Linked DNA regions of Azotobacter salinestris. The protein of the gene in region 2 binds, or shares a complex with, the protein of the main gene of each other region. Links are inferred from orthologs where the notes say so. Each region holds a gene or a part of one and is shown on either strand. Other genes may lie near its edges.

The links. Proteins that work in one complex are often made in the same cells at the same time.
Region 1: the proteins of xseA (region 2) and GCU53_RS16795 are in contact, whole or in part, in a cryo-EM structure (PDB 8TXR), measured with the Escherichia coli proteins. The link is inferred for Azotobacter salinestris from one-to-one orthologs.

The regions. Positions count from the first base shown.
Region 1 is NZ_CP045302.1:3,590,176-3,593,281, reverse strand. The notes cover bases 1-2,983. They hold GCU53_RS16795 (exodeoxyribonuclease VII small subunit), read left to right. Parts: upstream 1-1,362; coding sequence 1,363-1,605; downstream 1,606-2,983. Other genes in these bases: dxs (1-deoxy-D-xylulose-5-phosphate synthase), read left to right, coding at 2,604-2,983; ispA ((2E,6E)-farnesyl diphosphate synthase), read left to right, coding at 1,602-2,489; GCU53_RS16800 (putative bifunctional diguanylate cyclase/phosphodiesterase), read left to right, coding at 1-1,254. Also shown: more of dxs, read left to right, coding at 2,984-3,106. UniProt on the Escherichia coli protein: Bidirectionally degrades single-stranded DNA into large acid-insoluble oligonucleotides, which are then degraded further into small acid-soluble oligonucleotides.
Region 2 is NZ_CP045302.1:3,939,916-3,942,912, reverse strand. The notes cover bases 66-2,939. They hold xseA (exodeoxyribonuclease VII large subunit), read left to right. Parts: upstream 66-754; coding sequence 755-2,125; downstream 2,126-2,939. Other genes in these bases: GCU53_RS18465 (peptidoglycan DD-metalloendopeptidase family protein), read left to right, coding at 2,916-2,939; GCU53_RS18470 (M15 family metallopeptidase), read left to right, coding at 2,130-2,894; GCU53_RS18480 (TIGR02117 family protein), read right to left, coding at 66-593. Outside these bases: more of GCU53_RS18480, read right to left, coding at 1-65; more of GCU53_RS18465, read left to right, coding at 2,940-2,997. UniProt on the Escherichia coli protein: Bidirectionally degrades single-stranded DNA into large acid-insoluble oligonucleotides, which are then degraded further into small acid-soluble oligonucleotides.

The sequences.
Region 1 (3,106 bases), 350 kb from region 2 along the record:
CGTCACTGCCTGGTCCAGCGCCTGGAGCAGCTGCTGGCCGCCCGGACGCCGCTGAGCCTGCTGTTCCTCGACATCGACCACTTCAAGCGGATCAACGACACCCTCGGCCACGAGGTCGGCGACCGCCTGCTGGTGGAAATCGCCCGGCGCCTGGCTCGCCTGGTTCCCGAGCAGGCCCTGGTGGCCCGCTCCGGTGGCGACGAATTCCTCCTGCTGCTGGAAAAGCGCACGGCGGAGCAGGCCCGCGAGCTGGCCGAGGCTCTGCTGCGGGGCTTCAAGGCCCCGCTGCAGGTCGGCCAGTACGAATGCTTCGTCACGCCCAGCATCGGCATCGCCGGCTGCGACGGCCAGGGCGACGCCACCGACCTGCTCAAGCAGGCCGACCTGGCCCTCTATGCCGCCAAGGATGCCGGCCGCAACCGCCTGGCCATCTACAGCCGCCCGCTCGGCGAGGCCGCCGAGCGCCGCCTGCAGCTGGAGCACGAACTGCGCCGCGCCCTGGACCAGCAGGAGTTCGTCCTGCACTACCAGGCCCAGGTCGACGACCAGGGCCGTCCTCAGGTCATGGAAGCCCTGCTGCGCTGGCACTCGCCGACCCGTGGACTGGTGCTGCCCGGCGAATTCATTCCGGTGCTGGAGGAAAGCGGCATGATCATCGAGGCCACCCGCTGGGTGTTCCGCGAGGCCTGCCGCCAGGCGCGCCGCTGGGCCGAGCAGGGCCACGCGCTGCGCATCGCGGTCAACCTGTCGCCGCTGGACTTCCGCCAGGCCGACCTGGCCGGCAGCCTGCTGGCCATCCTCGAGGAGGAGCAGCCCCCAGCCGGATCGCTCGAACTGGAAATCACCGAGAGCGCCCTGCTCGATGCCGGCGACGAGGTCCAGAAGACTCTGGCCCGCCTCAAGGCCGTCGGCATGCCGCTGCTGCTGGACGACTTCGGCACCGGCTATGCCTCGCTGACCTACCTGCAGCAGTTCCCCTTCGACGGCATCAAGATCGACCGCCAGTTCGTCGCCGGCCTCCCGGATAGCGAGCACTCGGTGGCCCTGGTGCGCGGCATCCTGACCATGGCCCGGCATCTGGGCCTGCACGTGGTGGCCGAAGGGGTGAGCAACGAACGGCAGGCCGCCTTCCTGCGCTTCAACGGCTGTCCCAGCCTGCAGGGCTACCATTACTGCCGCCCGCAGTCGGCCGCCGACATCGAGCGCACCTGGAGCCAGGAGTCGCCGTCCGGCCTGCAGCCCCAGGGCCACTGAACCGGCAGAGCATTCGCCCGGGCACCGGCTTTAGCGTTTGCCGCCCTGCCCCGGCTCTGCTAGTGTCGCGGCGATTTTCAGAAGTGCCGCCGACACAGGTTCCCGTCCATGGCCCGCAAGAAAGCCGCCGTCGATTTCGAAAAATCCCTCGCCGAACTGCAGCAACTGGTCGAGCGCCTGGAGGGCGGCGAACTGTCGCTGGAGGACTCCCTGGCCTGCTTCGAGCAGGGCGTCCGTCTGACCCGCGACTGCCAGGCGGCGCTGAGCCAGGCCGAGCAGAAGGTGCAGATCCTCCTGGAGCGCGGCGATACCCTCGAACAGGTCCCCTTCGACGCGGACAGCCAAGCATGATCGCGACCTACCAGAAGCAGTGCCAGGCTCGCGTCGACGCCGCCCTGGAAACCCTCCTGCAGCCACCGCGCGCCGAACTGCAGCGGCTCTACCGGGCGATGCGCTACAGCGTCGTCAACGGCGGCAAGCGGGTCCGCCCGCTCCTCGTCTACGCCGCCTGCGAGTCCCTCGGCGGCACGCCGGAGCGGGCCGAGGGCGCCGCCTGCGCGGTGGAGCTGATCCATGCCTATTCGCTGGTCCACGACGACCTGCCGGCGATGGACGACGACGACCTGCGCCGCGGCCAGCCGACCACCCACAGGGCCTTCGACGAAGCCTGCGCCATCCTCGCCGGCGACGGCCTGCAGGCGCTGGCCTTCGAGGTGCTCGCCGATGCCCGGCGCAATCCCCAGGACGCCGCACTGCGCCTGGAAATGTCGCGCACCCTGGCCTGGGCCGCCGGCCCGGCCGGCATGGTCGGCGGCCAGGCCATCGACCTCGAGGCGGTCGGCCGGGCGCTCGACCGGAACGCCTTGGAAACCATGCACCGGCACAAGACCGGCGCGCTGATCGAGGCCAGCGTGCGCCTCGGCGCCCTGGCCAGCGGCCGGGCCGACGCAGCCAGCCTGGCCGCGCTCGCCGACTACGCCCGGGCCATCGGCCTGGCCTTCCAGGTCCAGGACGACATCCTCGACGTGGAAAGCGACACCGTTACCCTCGGCAAGACCCAAGGCAAGGACCAGGCCAACGACAAGCCCACCTACCCCGCGCTGCTCGGCCTCGACGCCGCCAAGGCCTATGCCCTGGCCCTGCGCGACCAGGCCCAGGCCGCTCTCGAAGGCTTCGATGCCGGGGCCGATCCCTTGCGCGCGCTCGCCCGCTACATCGTCGAGCGGCGCCACTGAGCGGCGCCGTGGCCTGCGACCATCGGCGCAGCCCGGGCCGCGCCGACGAATTTCTAGACGCCGTCACGATCGGGTAAAATACCGCCTCTTTTTATCTCCAGTAACGATCCCCCGATGCCCAAGACGTTCCACGAGATTCCCCGCGAGCGCCCCGCCACCCCCCTGCTGGACCGCGCCGCGACGCCGGACCGGCTGCGCCAGCTCGGCGAGGCGGAGCTCGAAGTGCTGGCCAACGAACTGCGCCAGGAGCTGCTCTACACCGTCGGGCAGACCGGCGGGCACTTCGGTGCCGGGCTCGGCGTGATCGAGCTGACCATCGCCCTGCACTACGTCTTCAACACCCCCGAAGACCGTCTGGTGTGGGATGTCGGCCACCAGGCCTATCCGCACAAGATCCTCACCGGACGCCGCGAACGCATGCTCACGCTGCGCCAGAAGGACGGCATCGCCGCCTTCCCGCGCCGCTCGGAAAGCCCCTACGACACCTTCGGCGTCGGCCACTCCAGCACCTCCATCGGCGCCGCGCTGGGCATGGCCATCGCGGCGCGGATGAAGGGCGAGCAGCGCAAGTGCATCGCCGTGATCGGCGACGGCGCGCTGACCGCCGGGATGGCCTT
Region 2 (2,997 bases):
AATTTGAATGCAGGAAATATGTCCACTCCGGCGCTTCTCAAGCCCTTCGCCGTCCACTTATTGCAAGTATTCATCAGATGATACTCACCCACTCCCTTGTAAAACTGGCTATCCCCATAGATGCCATCTCCCAACCGGCGTATTTCTCCCCTTTCATCCTTGTAAAAACTGCCTTCGATAAAGTCCACCAATGAGCGAAGCTCGCCACCGGTGAGACACAACTTCACCATCTCATGGCCGGAAAAGTACTCATCGGCCGCAACCGGCACAGCAACCGCATGCATCACCGATTCGCTCGGCCAGAGTATCGCCTTCAGCGTTAGCCCCGAGGTGACTTCTTCAGCCTGATAAAACCCCTCGTCACCCCAGCCAAACTCGATATAGGCCGTGCTTCCGAACCGCCTCTTCAGCTCAGGAAGCCGTCTTTGCACATCTTCTGCCGGAAGAACGAAGCCGGTATGCCACCCATGGCTCACTATGTATATTTCGTTATGACCCTTCCCCGCACTGCCCTCGGAAGGCGGAACCACGGCCGGTTGCGCCGAACATCCCGAGATGAGCACCACCAGGATTACCGACAGAATGTTCTTCATGGCATGGCTTTCATGAGCGGTACTTCAGCATAAGACACGGACAACCCCGGAGCGCCACGGCCTTCACGGCCGCTCCGCCGTGAACACACCGATACATCCAGGCCGGAACGCGGGTGCCAGCGCGGTTCCCGCCGTCGCCGTGGCGGCTTATCATGCCGGCCATGCTCACCGATCCCTTCCAACGCCTCGGCCTCGACCGGGAAATCCTCACCGTCAGCCAGCTCAACGGCCGCGCCCGCATGCTGCTGGAGGACGTGTTCGCCCAGGTCTGGGTCGAGGGCGAGATCTCCAACCTCGCCCGCCCGGCCTCCGGCCACCTCTACTTCACCCTCAAGGACCGCCAGGCCCAGGTGCGCTGCGCGCTGTTCCGGCAGAACGCCCTGCGCGTGCGCGAGATCCTGCGCGACGGGCTGGCGGTGCGGGTGCGCGGCAAGGTCTCGCTGTACGAGGGCCGCGGCGACTTCCAGCTGATCCTCGACCTGGTCGAGCCGGCCGGCGACGGCGCCCTGCGCCTGGCCTTCGAGGCGCTCAAGGAGCGGCTCGCCGCCGAAGGCCTGTTCGCCGCCGGGCGCAAGCGCCCACTGCCGGCCCATCCGCAGCGCATCGGCATCGTCAGCTCGCCGACCGGCGCGGTGATCCGCGACATCGTCTCGGTGTTCCGCCGCCGCGCGCCGCAGGTCGAGCTGACCCTGGTGCCCACCGCGGTGCAGGGCCGCGAGGCGGTCGCGCAGATCGTCCACGCCCTCGAACTGGCCGACCGCCAAGGCTTCGACGCGCTGATCCTGGCCCGCGGCGGCGGCTCGCTGGAGGACCTCTGGTGCTTCAACGAGGAAGCCGTGGCCCGCGCCGTCGCCGCCTGCGCGACGCCGCTGGTCAGCGCCGTCGGCCACGAGACCGACGTGACCATCGCCGACTTCGTCGCCGACCTGCGCGCGCCGACGCCCTCGGCCGCCGCCGAACTGCTGGCCCCCGACAGCAGCGACCTCGAACGCCGCCTCGACGGCCTGCAGCGCCGCCTGCAGTTGCGCATGCAGCACCTGCTCGCCGCCCGCCGCCTGCAGCTCGACGGCCTGCGCCGGCGCCTGCGCCATCCCGGCGAGCGCCTGCAGCAGCAGGCCCAGCGTCTCGACGACCTCGAGCTGCGCCTCAGGCGCGCCATGCAGCGTCGTCTGCAGGACGGCAGCGAGCGCCTGGCACGCCTCGACACCCGCCTCGCCGCCCAGCATCCCGAACGCCTGCTCGGCCTGCTGCGCCAACGCCTGGAGCACCTGGGCGAGCGCCTGCCGCGCGCCATGCAGGGCACCCTGCGCGAGCGGCGCCAGCGTCTCGAAGCCGCCGCGCAGACCCTGCAGGCGGTCAGCCCGCTGGCGACCCTCGGCCGCGGCTATGCGATCCTCCTCGACGACCGAGGCCGGGCGATCCGCGCCGCCGCCCAGACCCAGCCCGGCCAGCATCTGCATGCGCGTCTCGCCGAGGGCGGGCTGGAGCTGCGGGTCGAGGCCGCTTCCTCCTCCCTGCCACAGCCGGACTGAACCGATGAACGAGCCGAACCGGGCGATCCCGGCCTTCGCCGAACCCGACTGGGCGCAGGTCGCCCGCATCCCCGTGGCCGAATGCGGCGAGGCGCTGAGCAGCCTGCGCCTGGCCCCCGCACTGCGGGTCTACCCGGCCTACCGCCATCTCGGCATCCCCCAGGCGGTCGACGACTGCCAGGTGCGCCAGGAGGTCTTCGAGCGCCTTCTGCGCGCCGCCGAATGCCTGCCCGCCGGCCTGATGCTGGTGGTGCTCGACGGCTGGCGGCCGATCGCCGTGCAGCAGCACCTGTACCGCACCCTGGAAGCGGCCATGGCGCAGCATCATCCGCAGGCCGACGCGGCGACCCTGCAGCGCCTGACCCGCCAGTTCGTCTCGCCGCCCAGCAGCGATCCAGAGGCGCCGAGCCCGCACCTGACCGGCGGCGCGGTGGACGTGACCCTCTGCGACGCCCAGGGCCGCTGGCTGGACATGGGCTCGCGCTTCGACGAAGTCGGCCCGCGCTCGTTGAGCACCCACTACGAGAGCGCGGCCGCCGGCGACAGCGTTGCGCTGGCGATCCGCGACCGCCGCAGGCTGCTGCACAACGCCATGCTCGCGGCCGGCTTCAGCAACCTGCCGAGCGAGTGGTGGCACTACGACTATGGCGACCAGCTGTGGGCCTGGTATCGCGGCCAGCCGGCGGCGCTCTACGGCCCGACCGCACCGCCGACCTTGGAAGGCCTGTGGCAGCAGCAACTGGCCGAGCGCTTCGCCAGCCCCACCTGAACCCGACCACCGGAACCCGCCATGTCACGCCTGCTCGCCGCCTGCTGTGCCCTGCTTCTCGCCCTGCCCGCCCACGCCGACGGCTTCATCTCCCGCCTGCTGG